DNA from 4 places in the Sporosarcina sp. So3-204 genome. Region 3 is predicted to be linked to each of the others. Evidence: riboswitches for the same ligand, from Rfam matches in the RefSeq annotation. Region 3 holds a riboswitch; each other region holds the start of a gene.

What was found. A riboswitch is a leader RNA that binds a small molecule or an ion and turns the genes downstream of it on or off. The one in region 3 is predicted to bind thiamine pyrophosphate.
Region 1: another riboswitch for thiamine pyrophosphate. It lies ahead of AC3RV6_RS13085 (3-oxoacyl-ACP reductase); the one in region 3 lies ahead of thiD (bifunctional hydroxymethylpyrimidine kinase/phosphomethylpyrimidine kinase).
Region 2: another riboswitch for thiamine pyrophosphate. It lies ahead of thiT (energy-coupled thiamine transporter ThiT); the one in region 3 lies ahead of thiD (bifunctional hydroxymethylpyrimidine kinase/phosphomethylpyrimidine kinase).
Region 4: another riboswitch for thiamine pyrophosphate. It lies ahead of AC3RV6_RS06155 (IS3 family transposase); the one in region 3 lies ahead of thiD (bifunctional hydroxymethylpyrimidine kinase/phosphomethylpyrimidine kinase).

The regions. Positions count from the first base shown of each region.
Region 1 is NZ_CM176485.1:2,665,452-2,669,613, reverse strand. It holds gene AC3RV6_RS13090 (formate/nitrite transporter family protein) at 346-1,116, shown strand; gene AC3RV6_RS13085 (3-oxoacyl-ACP reductase) at 1,261-2,025, opposite strand; TPP riboswitch at 2,089-2,187, opposite strand; gene AC3RV6_RS13080 (sensor domain-containing diguanylate cyclase) at 2,424-3,983, shown strand.
Region 2 is NZ_CM176485.1:3,082,995-3,087,156, reverse strand. It holds gene map (type I methionyl aminopeptidase) at 1-410, opposite strand, end outside; gene AC3RV6_RS15305 (magnetosome magnetite crystal formation protein family) at 528-869, opposite strand; TPP riboswitch at 950-1,051, shown strand; gene thiT (energy-coupled thiamine transporter ThiT) at 1,159-1,716, shown strand; gene AC3RV6_RS15295 (tryptophan-rich sensory protein) at 1,732-2,475, opposite strand; gene AC3RV6_RS15290 (M3 family oligoendopeptidase) at 2,636-4,162, shown strand, end outside.
Region 3 is NZ_CM176485.1:3,631,833-3,635,994, forward strand. It holds gene AC3RV6_RS17965 (DUF3238 domain-containing protein) at 1-971, opposite strand, end outside; gene thiE (thiamine phosphate synthase) at 1,031-1,657, opposite strand; gene thiD (bifunctional hydroxymethylpyrimidine kinase/phosphomethylpyrimidine kinase) at 1,683-2,519, opposite strand; TPP riboswitch at 2,595-2,700, opposite strand; gene AC3RV6_RS17980 (hypothetical protein) at 2,978-3,127, opposite strand; gene AC3RV6_RS17985 (hypothetical protein) at 3,306-3,455, opposite strand; gene cysK (cysteine synthase A) at 3,841-4,162, shown strand, end outside.
Region 4 is NZ_CM176485.1:1,280,869-1,285,030, forward strand. It holds gene AC3RV6_RS06150 (cation-translocating P-type ATPase) at 1-1,857, shown strand, start outside; TPP riboswitch at 1,954-2,059, shown strand; one part of gene AC3RV6_RS06155 (IS3 family transposase) at 2,192-2,468, shown strand; one part of gene AC3RV6_RS06155 (IS3 family transposase) at 2,468-3,357, shown strand; partial or broken gene AC3RV6_RS06160 (SDR family oxidoreductase) at 3,451-3,623, shown strand; gene AC3RV6_RS06165 (YfcC family protein) at 3,776-4,162, opposite strand, start outside.

The DNA of each region.
Region 1 (4,162 bases), 970 kb from region 3:
TCCAGTCTGTTAATGTGTGTGTGGTAACTCTCATTATACAGGATTTGGGGAGGTGCTCTATTTTTTTGTGATTTAACACCTAGAGCCCCAAGGGCTCAGAAATATGAAATTGATTCAATTATAAAAAATAGATTTAATTAATCCACTAGCCTTGAACTGTGTGAAACTGTTATGATTAGTCAGTCTGAGATACATTTTGAATTAATGTTATAAAAACTATTATGGTAAAGGTTAATACTCTTTGTCCATATAAAAAAGTAAAGAGGGCATACTAATTGAATCCCTCAAAACAGTTTCAATATGGAAAATAGCAAGAGATGCCTTTGATAACCGAAGGGGAATACTATGAAAGCAACACTTACTATTTTAGGGGATACAGCTTCTCTAAAAGTTCAACAATTACATACGAGTAAAAGAAGATATCTAATTCTAACTATGATGGGGGGATTTTTCGTAGGTCTGGGTATTATCCTAATTTTTTCAATAGGTGGTTTACTTGGACCTACTGGCTTTGCTGGAACAAAAGTTATTATGGGAGCAGCATTTGGTATTGCATTAAGTTTGGTTTTGATGGCTGGGGCTGATCTTTTTACTAGCAATAATATGATTATGACAATCGGTACTTTATCCAAGAAAACAACCTGGTATGAGACAATACAAATTTGGGTATTTAGCTATATCGGCAACTTCATCGGGTCTGTTCTCGTTTCGGTACTCTTTTTCTATTCTGGGCTAGGTTTTGGAGAATTTGCTGACTATATTAGTACTGTGGCAAGTGATAAAATGACGACGCCGTTCGTAGAATTAATTTTTCGGGGGATTCTTTGTAATATTCTTGTTTGCCTAGCAGTTTGGTGTGCTTATAAACTTAAAGATGAGACTGCAAAATTAATCATAATTTTTTGGTGTTTATTTGCCTTTATTACATCAGGTTTTGAACATAGTGTTGCGAATATGACTTTGTTATCAATCTCGTTAATGGTTCCACATCCTGAAACAGTATCCTTGGTAGGAATGGCGGCAAATTTAGTACCAGTTACAATCGGCAATATCATTGGTGGAGCTATCTTCGTTGGTGCAGTTTACTGGTTCGCTAATTCCGGAAAACAAACTTGACGTCTGTAGGGGGAGTATAAGTTTATAATTTGGTTAACGGTAATGGGTCTTGCTTTCTACTCAAATAAATTACAGTCCTTATTTGTAGCGCAAGATCCATTACGTTATCCATTTCCTAATAAATGGAGCTATTATTATTTAAATTTAATTCATTACCAATCCGCCGTCAACGACTAAGTTTTGACCGGTTACTGAACGGCTCCAAGGAGAAGCAAAGAATAAAATAGCATCTGCTACATCTTCTGGTGTCGTGATTCGACCAAGTGGCGTACTTTCTTTAATTATATCAAACACGAAATCAGGAGTTGCAGCACTGGCGTCTGTTTTTAATAGCAGTCCACCTGAAACCATATTCGTCGTAATCCCGTTAGCCCCAAGTTCCTTTGCCATATTACGTGTCATCCCAAGTAGTGCGGCTTTACTCGTATTATAGTCATGGTAGGGTACTACAGGGTTTTGAAATAGGTTTGTTCCGATATTGATAATTCGGCCGAAGTTAGCGTTTGCCATATCCTCACGTCCAGCTTGCAATGTGTTTAATGTAGCTTTAACACTGCCTTCAAATTGACTATTGAAATCTTCCCAGCCAATTTTATCTAATTGTTTACGTGCATCGCCATTAAATGAAAAATTTATTAGCGCATTATTTATGATTGTCGTAATAGATTGTCCAAAATGGTTTTTAGCTTCCTCGAACATCGCCTTAACTTCATCTGTATTCCTGACATCTGCTCGAATTGCCAAAGCCTGATTTCCGCCAATTTCATCTACAACTCCATTGGCTTTATCCTCACTATTAAAATAGTTTACAATAACCTTTGCACCTTGTTTCCCGAATGCCTTCGCTACTGCGGCGCCAAGTCCTCTACTTCCACCTGTTACTAATACAACTTGATCATTAATTTCCAATTATTCCAGCTCCCTTTTTTTAGACACAAAAAAAGACCACTAGAAAGTGATCAGCATATACAAATTACGTATCTGCCACTTTCCTCCGCCGGTATCACCCGGATCAGGTTCAAAGGGTCAGAGTTTCCTCTTCTCAGCCATATGGCTCCCCTAGTGATCTAACATATTTTGTTTCATTATAAGTATATCATAATCTTTTGAAAGTCATGAATGAATAATATATTTACCTAATCTATGATATTCAATACAAATTAAGTAAATTCAATTGTATAATAGATATGTAAAGGCTATTAATAAAAAGATTACTAAATAATTGTGTGAATAATCGTAATTAACTCGTCTTTATAAATATATTTATTTTACTTTCTAATAAATGGTCGAAGGAGATATTCATAATAATGAAGTTGTCACTTAAACATCTAATATTGATGGTCGCATTGCTTTCGGTAATATTAACACTTTTTAGTAGCATTACCGCCGGATATCGTGTGAACCAAGAAAATTTAATTGAAAATACTTTAGAGAAAAACCGTGTTTATTCTCAGAAATTAGCAAAAACAACAGATGATTACTTGGGAACTACACTGCAAACATTGGGTTTCAGTTCAAAAGAGATTGCAAGATATTTAGAAAAAGAGGATAGCGATATCCTATTGGAAAATGAGGCTGAGCGTTTATTAAATCAAACAAATTCATTTAATTCCGTTGTCATTACTTCAAATGAAGGAGAAGTTATTGCGGCATCTCCTGAGTCCCTTGGTATAGTTGGTAAGCAATTAAGTTCAGTTGGTGGACTACAGGCATTAGCTGAAAGGAAGCCTTTAATTTCAAAACCCTATATTTCAATTACAAATCGTTTAATTGTATTTATATCACAACCAATTTATGATAATGAAGGGAATTACTTTGGTTTCGTAGGTGGTACGATCTATTTATTAGAAGATAATATTTTAAATATCTTGTTGGGAGAACATTTCTATCAAGATGGATCCTATGTGTATGTGGTCGATATAAATGGGCGTATATTATATCATCCGAAAAAGGAGCGCATAAATGATATAGTGAAAGAAAACCCTGTTATTGATGATTTAGCAAATGGAATTAGTGGTTCCAAAAGAGTCGTTAATTCTGAGAATACAGATATGTTAGCTGGCTATACTTATATGCCTCATGCAAAATGGGGTGTCGTTTCCCAAACACCTACAGTAGTCGCTTTACTTCCATCAAATGATATGAGAAACGAAATGATTATAAAAACATTACCTTTTTTACTGATTTCTTTTATTATCATTATCTTTATTTCAAATAAAATCGCTTTTCCATTGAATAAACTGGCGCATTACGCCAGGGGAAGCATGAAAAAAGATAGACTTGAAGAAGTTAAAAATGTGAATGCGTGGTATTACGAAGCTATTCAATTAGAGCATGCGCTCGTCAATAGTCTTATGTTCTTTAGAGATAAGGTTAATTACTTTATTCATGAGTCAACTACAGATCCTTTAACTGGTTTAGTGAATAGGCGAATGATAGATGAACTAACGAAAAAGTGGTTGTTAGAAGAAACACCTTTTGCGGTCATATTATTTGATATTGATAGATTTAAGCGGGTTAATGATACGTATGGGCATAATGTTGGCGACGAAGTATTGAAATACCTTGCTGAAGAAATGCAGAAAGTAGCTAGTGAGAAAGATGTGTGCTGTCGTTACGGTGGAGAAGAGTTTATTCTTTTGTTGCCAAATAAGACAAATAAAGAAGCGTATGAAACTGCTGAAAGACTCCGCAAAAAGCTTGAGAATACGATTAGTCCTTGCGGAGAAATTATAACGATATCCTCAGGAATTGCAGGGTTTCCGGTTAACGCAGCCCATATCATAGATTTAATTGAGCAAGCGGATAAGTGTTTGTATGAAGCTAAAGAGAGTGGTCGAAATAAAAGTATAGTGTTTGAGAACTAGGAATTACCGATGTAACATAATTTTATAAGCAGTCGTAAATAACCCATCTTTGAGCTACACTCCACGATGGGTTATTTAAATTTAAGGTATTCAAAGATAAGGATTTAAATTGCTAGATAAATAGTTGTAATCCAATTACTTTGAGACTTAATTGATTAAGAACACTTGTATGGTATAAT
Region 2 (4,162 bases), 550 kb from region 3:
TTCACTTTTGTCATTGCGATATCGAATGCACTTTTTGCAACATCACATAATAGTTGTTTTTTAGCATCTGGTGTTCCAACTACAAAAGAGATACCAGTATCGGCAAAATATCCTTCAAAAGAGCCTGAAACGTCTATATTGACGATGTCTCCATCTTTTATGATACGTGAACCTGGTATGCCATGTGCGACTTCATTGTCGACGCTGATGCATGTATAGCCAGGGAAGTCATATTCAGCGATAGGGGCTGAGAGCGCACCTTTGTCTTCGAATAGACGTCCTCCAATTTCATCGATTTCTTTCGTTGTCATTCCGGGTTTAGTCGATTCTTTCATGGTATCCCGGATTTCAGCGACTATTTTTCCAATCTTTTTTAGACCTTCAAAGTCTTGATCAGTTTTTGCGATCATGATGCTCAAATCCTTTCTTCCGCTCATTTTATTTCATCTTATACTATATCACATGAGACAACACAAAAATGCCTACTTTAACTTAAAAAAGTAGGGAGTTTGTGTTGATAATTTTCATTACTTCAGTATTTTAACTCCTTGAAATACATTCCAAATTAGGATGACCAAAAATAAAAGGCCATATAAAATTGTGAATATAAATGGAGCTATACTTAAAAGGTCAAATTCACCAGTCATTATGGAAGTCATTCTACGTTCGACTGAAAATAATGAAATTGAAAAAATAATAAAACCTAAAATTAATACAATAGCAGGAAGTAGATGTGAAATAAATGAACGTTTTGCATGTATTTTAACTTCTTTATCATCAGTAACTAAATAAATGATAAAAGGCAGTAGTAAGGGGAAGAAGAAAAAACTAAAATAGCATAGCGCGGATAATAATTTATTGTTTGTCATAGTGTCTTCGCTCCTATACAAGTAGTATAGAGTCAGCTTGCTTAATAGTTGGTGGTCTTATACAATATAGGAAGAAGTAATTAACCCACAAGGGGAGCTTTATTAGCTGAGATAGGACATTATGTCCTGACCCTTTAAACCTGTAAGATAATTCTTGCGTAGGGATGTGGATGGAAACCGGTATGAAATAACGAGGGTATTTCCCTGACTTATTTTAGACGTCCCATTCAATCTGGGATGTCTTTTTTTATTCCCAAACCCCTGCGTAAAAGATAGGGAGAGAAATTTATTGGATAGAAAACGTTTACTTTTTTTACTAGAAGTTGCAATTTTAGGGGCTATCTCGTTGATACTTGATAAGATTGGCTTTTCGTTTCCACAAGGTGGTGCGATTACACTTTCGATGCTACCTATAATCGTCATGGCTTTTCGTTGGGGACTTGCAGGTGGGGTATTAACAGGATTTGTTAGTGGTTTATTACAAGCGATTACTGGTGGAACTGTTTTTACACCACTCCAAGCGTTCCTAGATTATTTTGTTGCTTATCCGCTCGTAGGCGTCGCTGCGTTGACGGGAAGCTGGCTAGTTAGAAGTCGGTTAAAAGGCAGCAAAAGAGGGGTAACAACTGCCATTATCGTTGGAACAGTATTAGGTGGGATCCTTCGTTACATCATTCACTTTATAAGTGGTATCGTTTTTTTCGGAAGTTACGCACCCGAGGGAACGCCAGTTTGGAAGTATTCACTTATTTACAATGGTTCTTATATGATTCCAGCAACAATATTATCAGCAATGGTTGCTGTTTTCTTGTTTACAACAGCCCCACGCCTCTTGAAACGTACATAGAAAAATCGCCAACCCTTATTGGGAAGGCGATTTTTCAAACTTGTCTTGTTTGATTAGAAAAAAACTTATCCCAATAACTGCTGTTAAGAATAGGGCTACAGACGTTACAAACAATGAATCAAAACCATTCTTTACTGCAATTCCAATGAAAGTCCACATGAATACGCAGTTTAATGGTATATCTTTATGGTGATATAAGAAATGTAGTGCTATTGCAGCTGCAACGGTTAAGAAAATAACAGTCCAAAGGGAAATACTTACGCCCCAACCGCTCCATTCCCAAAGTGTTAGAACATAATTCATATTTTCAATAAATAAAATAATAATCCAGCCTAAGTAAAGTGAAATAGGAACTCTTTGCAAAAAGCGGTTTTCAGTTTTTGGATACGTAAAGTACAATGCCGTTAAAGTTGCCAGAAGTGCAGCCATTACAACAATCGACCAATTAAAAAAACCATAATGCCAAAGCAAAATCCAAAAGACGCTGAATAAGGAACTAAAATTAAAGTAAATCGATCTTTTTTTCATAATAGGCAAGTTGATCTTCCCTAGATTGGTCCAAAAACCATATAACCAGATAGCAAGGAATGTATGAATAATTCCCCAAATGATAAAAGTGTAGTTTGATGGTGTGAAAAGTACTGGAAGTCTATTGGCTATTTCAACTGTCGTTTTTCCATTTAGTGGTACTAAATTAGCAATTAAATAAAAAGCAACCATAGTAATAAGCGAAAGGGTCATACTAATTAATCGTAGCATTTTCGAATCCTCCTATAGCATAGTATACAGAGGAATCGCCTGTTCTGCGCTGGAAAGTATGAACCTTTCGTCACAAAGTGATTTTTTTGGTAAATAGATGATTCATGATACAATGAAGATGTGTATTTAGAAAACTTAGAAAGATAAAGGAGGAAGTCTAATGCAACAAAAATTGTATTCTGATATATGGGATCTTGATGTATTTTTTAAAGGTGGAAGCAAGTCCTCAGAGTTAAGATCACATCTTGATAAATTAGTAGCAAACATAGATTCTTTAGAGAAAGAAGCGATAAATTTTGAGGTTCCAACGATTAAAGAGGAACAAAGTAAAATTGCTCACTTAATTGAAAGAATTAAAGATGTCGCACTAAATCTATCGCAAGCAGGCGCGGTGATCGGCTGTTTTCTTGCGGCCGATATAACTGATAAAAAAGCGCTAATACTCGAAGGAGAAGTCAGTGAAATTGGTGCGAGATTTACTTCTGCATTACTTAAAATTCAACAGGTACTTTCAAAAATTGATTCAGCTATATGGGAGCAACTTATTAACTCAGTCTTACTAAAAGAATTTAAGTTTGTTTTAAATGAATGGCGTGAAGAGGTTAAGTTAAAGTTATCGGAAGAAGAGGAGAACTTAATTACGTCTTTAAGCATTGATGGTTACCATGGCTGGGGACAGTTATATGATCAACTTGTTGGTGAAATTAAGATAAAGACCATAGTTGACGGTGAAGAGAAAACTTTATCAGTAGGACAGGCGGACAACTTAAGTACCCACTCAGATCCAGCTGTTCGCAAAAACTCTTTTGAAGCATTGGAAGTTGCATGGGGAGAAAAGGAAGATTTCTTTGCTTCAACATTGAACCATTTGGCAGGTTTTAGACTTGCTGTTTATAAAAAAAGAGGATGGAATTCAGTATTACAAGAACCTTTATCATATAATCGCATGAGTGAAGATACTCTGAATGCGATGTGGGGAGCTATTGTTGCACAAAAAGCACCTTTTATAGATTTCTTGAATGTGAAGGCTAAAATGCTTGGTACGGAAAAAATGAACTGGTATGACATTGATGCACCAGTGACAGCGTCTACCAAGGAACTATCTTATCAAGAGGGTGCGGAATTTATTTTGGATCATTTCGGGGAATTTGGAGATAAACTTGAATCTTTTTCTCGTAAGGCCTTTGCAGATAATTGGATAGAAGCAGAGAACCGTCCGAATAAGCGTCCAGGCGGATTTTGTACAGATATGCCAATTTCTGAACAGTCCAGAATTTTCATGACTTATAACGGCTCTATGTCTAATGTTGCAACGCTAGCTCATGAACTGGGGCATGCGTTCCATTCACATGTACTTCGCCCAGTACATTGGATGAATCAGCAGTATGCAATGGGAGTAGCGGAAACAGCATCTACTTTTGCTGAAATGATTGTTGCTGATGCTGCGGTAAAAGCGGCAGAAACAAAAGAAGAAAAGATAGCGTTATTAGAAGATAAGATTCAGCGCAGTGTAGCGTTTTTAATGAATATCCATTCTAGGTACTTATTTGAGACAAGATTTTATGAAGAACGGAAAAACGGAATTGTATCGGCATCGAGATTAAATGAGTTAATGGCTGAAGCCCAACAAGAAGCATACGGGAATGCGCTCGATACAGTACATCCTCATTTCTGGGCATCAAAGTTA
Region 3 (4,162 bases):
ACAGCATGCGTCAAGAGAAACCCAGTTTCCCTTCTATTATGATCCTGGCGTTCTAAAGTGATGCCCTCATTTGACGCAACGCCCTGCTCCCGTATTCGTTTCATATAATTGTATGCGGTTGTTTGTCCTACATCTTTTGTAAACGTCAACGGCGCATCTTTTTTATCATAAGCAAGTTCAATATCCACACGTGTTCGAAAACTTTCACCTTCCGCATCGAACCCTCTGCCATCGCCCTTAAAAAACCGATTCCCAGATAAAAAATTCGGATTTTTAATTAAGGCATCTTTTAAAAACGTCGTATAACGAAAACGCCATCTATTCACATCACCATGCTCATCTTGCTGTAAAGTAGAAACGAGCAGGTTTTTGGGGCTATCTATTAATTTATGAATAGAAAACTCTTCAATTTCTGCTTCTGCAGTATTACTATCTGCTTTCAACTTACCAAAAACACTTGCTAATGCAGATTTACTTTTACTCAAAGCCTCTTTAGATTTCGCAAGGGAACGTTTTGAATAGACCGCATAGATATAAGGTTCCTCTAATGAAAAGTCACGATCAATATAGCGATTTACGTGCACTGTTTCCATGAAAGTCCCGTTACGAAATACGTTGTACTCATCAACATCCTCAATTTCTTCCCATGACAAGGCAATTTGTTCTTCTGTGACAATGGTTGTCATGACAAGGGACTGAAGGGGATTCTCGACATTACGCTCCTCGGCAAAAGCTGATGTTTGAAGAGCAATTACATCGACAACCACATCGTTCACAACACGCTCAACTTTATAATTATAAAGCTTTGCATGTTTAAAATCCCCGTCACCAAACTCAGGCACCGTTCCTTCATAAAGTAAGGTTCCATCCCTGTAAACATTGTACGTTCCACCAATATCATTCCATTTAAAAAATATGATATGTGCTTCATGATTAACCATTTGCACTTCAAAAGGTTGTCCGACTACCATTTACAAGCCCCCTTATTTTTTGAAAGTTTGGTCCTAAACCTACTAGCTAACCAGATCCTTTAAATTTCTATCCCTGTTAAAGAAAGCAAGACTTGACCTTTCAAACGACGCGCCGCTTCTTCTACATTATCCGCATTTGTTATCGCAGATATTAAGGAGACTCCTGAAGCACCTGCTTGAATAACGGCTCCAATTTTACGTTCCGAAAGACCACCAATTCCAACCATCGGGAAGCCTGGTAATTGTTCCTTAATTTCTCTTAATCTTTCTGGTCCCACTACGGCTTGTGCATCGTCTTTCGAAGTCGTTTCATAAAGAGGTCCAACACCAATATAATTCGCGCCTGCATCAACAGCCGCAAGTGCTTCTGTTACAGTATGTGCAGAAACACCAAGCACTTTATCTGGACCAATCTTCTCACGCACATCTGCAATCACACCATCATCTTGTCCAATATGAATACCGTCTGCATCAATTTCAAGTGCCAAATCAACATCGTCATTTATGATAAATGGTACTTTATATTCGTTGCACAATGATTTGCATTGAATCGCAAATTCTTTTAAATCACTTCCAACTAACGCTCCAGGTCCTTTCTCACGCAATTGAAAAGTGGTAATTCCACCCTTTAACGCAGATTCCAGAACCTCTAGCGGATTTTTCTCCCCAACGTTTGTCGTACCCATTATGAAATATAATTCTAGTTTGTGGTTAGTCAATAATAACAACTCCTTCTAATGGTTTTTTATGCTCAATACGTCTTCCATACGCCCAATGATTTGTAGGGCCGTGGCCTCCGCCAATATGGAGTCCATCTTCGATTGCTGCATGGATAAATTGTTTTGCGGAAATGACGGCTTCTTTCAATTCTTTGCCATCTGCCAAAAATGCGGTCAAAGCCGCGGCGTACGTACACCCTGTTCCATGTGTGTCCTTCGTTTCAATCCAAGGAGAGCGTACAGAAAAATGATCACCGCTTGCCGACATAAAAAAGTCTTCTGCAAAAGGTGCATCCGTGCGATGTCCGCCTTTAATAATAACGGAATTTGCACCAAGAGCTATTATATGTTCAGCAGCTTTTTTCATGTCTAAATCCGTAATAATTTTAATTCCTGTTAGTACTTCTGCTTCTGGTACGTTAGGTGTCACAATCGTTGACAATGGAATCAATTCCATCTTCAACGCTTCAACCGCAGCATCTTTTAACAAGGATGCCCCACCTTTTGCAATCATAACCGGGTCAATCACAAGTGGCATGCCGTAATTACGAATGGCATCCGCCACGGCCTGAATAATTTCCGTTGAGAATAACATCCCTGTCTTCACTGCGCCTACTTTGAAATCTTCAGTTATGGCATTAATTTGCGCCGTAATTATATGAACATCAATGGGCTGAATTGCCGCTACACCATGTGTATTTTGTGCCGTAACTGCTGTTATAGCAGACGTTCCAAATACGCCAAGTTCTTGAAATGTTTTTAAATCTGCTTGAATCCCAGCACCGCCACCACTATCTGAACCTGCAATCGTTAATGCCACGTTAACCATTTAATGCCACGCCCTTTTCTTATAATAAAAGCCGCCTCCTCTCAACATCGGGAAGCGGCTACACTCTTTTATTCGTAAAGGGCATACCCACTTCCCTACGCCGGTATAATCCGGATCAGGTTCCAAGGGTCTGCGCAAATCGCACATCTCGGCCTATACAATGGCTCCCCTAGTGGTTGATTGAAACTATTCGACTATTAACTGACTATATCACATTTTAAAATACTCTGGATAGTTTCCTATTTTATATACTTACCCCCTTGGTAGTTAAATAAACATTTAAAGGATGGGATTGATTGCGTGCTGCATACTTTTCGGCTGGCGTTGAAAGGTTCTCGCTGAGCGTTGCTTACTTTTCGCATAACGTTGCTTACTTTCAAATGAGTGTTGCATACTTCTTGACTGACGTTGCAAGGTTCCGTTTGCATTGCATACTTTCCGCATAACGTTGCTTACTTTCAAACGAGTGTTGCATACTTCTCGGCTGGCGTTGCAAGGTTTCGTTTGCGTTGCATACTTTCCGCATAACGTTGCTTACTTTCAATCGAGTGTTGCATACTTCTCGGTTGGCGTTGCAAAGTTTCGTTTGCGTTGTATACTTTTCGCATAACGTTGCTTACTTTCAATCGAGTGTTGCATACTTCTCGGTTGGCGTTGCAAGGTTTCATTTGCGTTGCATACTTTCCGCATAACGTTGCTTACTTTCAAATGAGTGTTGCATACTTCTTGACTAACGTTGCAAGGTTTCGTTTGCGTTGCATACTTTCCGCATAACGTTGCTTACTTTCAATCGAGTGTTGCATACTTCTTGACTAACGTTGCAAGGTTCCGTTTGCGTTGCATACTTTCCGCATAACGTTGCTTACTTTCAATCGAGTGTTGCATACTTCTCGGTTGGCGTTGCAAGGTTTCATTTGCGTTGCATACTTTCCGCATAACGTTGCTTACTTTCAAACGAGTGTTGCATACTTCTTGACTAACGTTGCAAGGTTCCGTTTGCGTTGCATACTTTCCGCATAACGTTGCTTACTTTCAATCGAGTGTTGCATACTTTCCCACCGACGTTGCAAGGTTTCATTTGCGTTGCATACTTTCCGTATAACGTTGCTTACTTTCAAATGAGTGTTGCATACTTTCCCACCGACGTTGCAAGGTTCCGTTTGCGTTGCATACTTTCAGCATAACATTGCTTACTATGCTAATTTTATAGGAAACCACGCGACGTACTTGAGTTTATCACGTTAACTCGACATAAAAGGTAGGAATAATATGTTTTATTTTGCTATAATGAAAAAAAGTTGAAATTGAGAGGATGATTATTGTGCGTGTTGTGAATAATATTGCGGAGCTAATTGGAAATACGCCGCTCGTTAGGCTGAATCGATTGCCAGATGCGAACGGGGCCGCGGTTTATGTGAAGCTCGAGTCTTTTAATCCGAGTAAAAGCGTGAAGGATCGTGCCGCTTATAACATGATTGTCCAGGCAGAAAAAAGTGGGACTTTAATAGAGGGTGCCACAATTATTGAGCCAACCTCTGGAAATACAGGCATTGGACTTGCGATGAATGCAGCTGCAAGAGGGTATCGTGCAATTTTCGTCATGCCTAATAATGCGACGATTGAACGTATTAACTTGATGAAAG
Region 4 (4,162 bases), 1.4 Mb from region 3:
TTAGAGATGTTCATGTTGGCAGTTAGCCTTGCAGTAGCTGCAATCCCTGAAGGAATGCCGGCTATTGTATCGATTGTACTTGCAATAGGTGTACAGCGCATGATTAAGCAAAATGTCATCATTCGAAAGCTACCTGCAGTAGAAGCGCTAGGCTCTGTCAATGTCATTTGTTCAGATAAGACGGGTACATTGACGCAAAATCGGATGACTGTCAAGAAAATTTTCGTGAACGGTACTTTGCTAAATTTAAAAGAAGTGAACTCGAAAGACCGTGTTGAAAATTTATTGCTTGAAAATATTGTTTTATGTAATGACGCTACTTATTCGGATGATGGTGAAACGGGTGACCCAACGGAAATCGCACTTTTGGCTGCATCAGATTTTAGTGGATTAAGGAAAGAACAATTGGATACTGATTACCCAAGGCTTTCGGAAATCCCTTTCGATTCGAATCGGAAACTCATGTCAACTGTTCATCAGTATCCGAATAAGATTTATACCCATACTAAGGGTGCGATTGATGGGATTTTACCAAAGTGTACACATTATGAAACGGTAGATGGTCTGAAAGTACTTGATGAAAACGTTCGAAATTCAATTTTAGAAGCGGCGCATTCAATGTCCATTGAAGCGTTACGTGTGTTAGGCTCCGCCTATAAAGTAGAGGACAATATGAGTGGGACTGAGAATGCCCAAGCTGAAGAAGGACTCACTTTTCTTGGATTAGTTGGAATGATTGATCCTCCGCGCGAGGAAGCAAAAGAAGCGATTAAAATAACGAAAAAAGCAGGTATTCGTACGGTCATGATAACTGGAGACCATCAAGATACTGCTTTTGCAATCGCAAAGGAACTTGGCATTGCTACTGAGGAATCACAAGTTATTGAAGGGAAAAAACTTGATATACTGACAGATGCCGAGTTAATTGAAAAAGGTGACCATCTAAATGTATATGCACGTGTATCACCGGAGCATAAAGTGAGAATTATACAAGCGCTTAAAGCAGGAGAAAACACTGTATCAATGACGGGAGACGGTGTTAACGATGCACCATCACTGAAAGCTGCTGATGTTGGTGTTGCGATGGGTATAACAGGGACAGACGTAGCAAAAGGCGCGGCAGATATGGTATTGACAGATGATAATTTCTCTTCGATTGTGAAAGCGGTTGGAGAAGGGCGTACGATTTACCGCAATATTAAAAATTCTATTATTTTCTTGTTGTCCTGTAATTTAGGAGAAATTATTGCCTTATTTACTGCAATTTTATTAGGCTGGCCAATGTTGTTACGCCCAATTCATATACTTTGGATAAATCTTGTTACAGACACATTCCCGGCACTTTCAATCGGTGTAAATCCAGAAGAGTCTGATGTAATGAAAGAAAAGCCAAGACATAGAAGTGAAAATTTTTTCAAAGGTTCCATTGCGTTTATCATTTTTAATGGCATACTAATCGGTGCGATTACGCTTACTGCGTTTATGATTGGGATCTATTCATCCGGGGTGTATACGGGCAGTTTTCTATCGATGTTTTCAGGAACGATTCCAGAAAATGCGCTTATCCACGGACAGACGATGGCATTTATCGCACTGAGTTTCTCGCAACTTGCTCATTCACTTAACTTTAAATCGATGAATCAATCAATTTTTAAAGCAGGTCTATTTAAAAATAAGTTTTTAATTTATTCGATATTATTAGGCATTGTATTACAAGTAATTATCGTTTCAATCAGTCCCATTGCAGAAGTTTTCAGTGTTCAATCACTTGACGCACTAAATTGGCTGACGATTGCTTTACTAAGTCTATTGCCAATCATTGTGAATGAAGTGGTTAAGCTATTTAAAAATAAATAACAAAAAAAATTAGTATTCAGTACTTTTCAATCTTAAGAATTTTGTTTAGTGCACTGATATGTGTTAAGCATAAATTTGAATATAAATTAAATATTTTAACGGAACTAGGGGTGTCTTTAAAAGATTGAGACGCATATTTATATGCGGACCCTTTGAACCAGATCTGGATCATACAAGCGTAGGGAAGTGTGTTATCCTGTTTTTTAAAACGCAAACAATTAGAGTCCGCTTCCTGATATTAATCAGGGTGGGCTAACCTGAATTAGTGAGACAATATAAAACACCTTCGGCGTGGTACACTTGTAAAAAGTACTTACATCGGAGGTGTTTTTGCATGGGCAAAAACGTATATTCAAGTGAAGTTAAATGGGCTGTTGTAAAAGATAAATTAAGTGGTGAATTGACAAACAAGGAAATTATGGAGAAGCACGGAATCAAAAATGTTTCACAGATTAAGACTTGGATGACATGGTACCGTAGGAATGAAATTTATCGATTTGATCAACCAATTGGTAAACAGTATGCATACGGTCATGGTCCAGTGTTAGCGAGTGAAGACGATAAACGAGAACGTCAATTATCTCACTTGAAAATGGAGAACGAAATACTAAAAAAGTACATGGAGATCGAAAGAGGGTTGAAAAAGAAATAGTTCTACAAACTGTTGAAAAACTTAAAAAGAAGTATACGATTACAGCTATATTGACAGCATTAGAAGTACCAAGGGCAAACTATTATAGATGGCGTATTCAAGGAGTCAATCAGCCACTTTCGGTAGAAGAGGAATCCATTATAGAGCTGTGTAAAATTACTAAGTATCGGAATGGCCACAGAAAAATAAAGGCTTTGCTAAAGAAAAAATATAAAATAGAATTAAATCGGAATACAGTTCAGGACATCATGCAAAAGCATCACTTGCAGTGTCGAATCAAGCCGAAACGGAAGTGGAAATCCCAAGGAGAAAGCATTGTGATTGCTCCTAATATTCTTAAACGTAACTTTACGGCTAGTGAACCAAACAAGAAATGGGTAACGGATATTACATATATTCAGTATGGCAATACTACAAAATACCTTTCGACCATTATGGATTTATTTAATAATGAAATTGTGGCTTACAAATTATACAATCACCAGGAGACACCACTTGTAATTGACACGCTAAAGGAGGCACTGGCTGTACGAAATCACCCGGAGGGTGTAATTGTGCATTCAGATCAAGGAAGTGTTTACACATCGTATGCGTATCAAGCTTGTATTAAAGATAACGACCTCGTCAGTAGTATGTCACGTAGAGGAAACTGTTGGGACAATGCGGTGATTGAATCATTTCATTCGAACTTGAAGTCTGAGGAATTTCAATATGTTAAATTTAATTCATTACATAATCAGGACGTAATTGAGCGAGTAATTACCTATTTAAATTATTATAACGAAGAGCGTATCCAAGAAAAATTAGGCTACCTTACACCAAAAGAATATGGTGTAGAAGCAGCCTAATGAAGGTGTTTTATGTGTGTCTCATATCGCTATGGCAGTCTAGGGGGGCGGTTTTTTTATTTTCATTCAAAGGATTTGAGTGAGCTGATGGAAAATTGTGTAGCGCCGGGCTTAGTTTATCCGACAGATGCGAGTAAGTATACGAAGGAAGATGTGAAGGACTTAATTATCTCACAAACGCCTTTAGGTCGACTTGCGATGCCAGACGATGTCGCGGGCCAGTGTTATTTTTAGCCTCGCATTGGGCTAAGTTTGTAACTGGGTAGACGATATATGTTGATGGTGGGTTTGTAATGGGGTAATTGTACGAAAGATTAACTATATAATAGTGTTCTAATAATGATTATCGGCTTACATTTTAATAAAATGTAAGCCGATAATGTTTTTAATTATAATCTTATGTTAAAGTGTATTGTTCTCAGGACCAATTAATCATTTGTGCAACTATTAATGAGACAACTGCTATACCTGACCAAACGAAAAATAGTGGTAAGAAAAATTTAACCCATTTTTGCCAAGCGACTCCTGCAATTGCTAAAGCAGCCATAAAGTAACCTGAAGTTGGATAAAGAATATGTGCAAATCCGTCACCTAACTGGAATGCTAGTACTGCGGTTTGTCTAGTAACACCAATAATATCTGCTAATGGAGCCATTATCGGCATTGTTACTAACGCCTGACCACTCCCAGATGGAATTACAAAATTGATAAGTAATTGTGCGACATACATGCCAACAGCACTTAGTACTGCGGGAAATCCACCAACAACTGAACCTAAACTATGGACAAGCGTATCCAAAATATG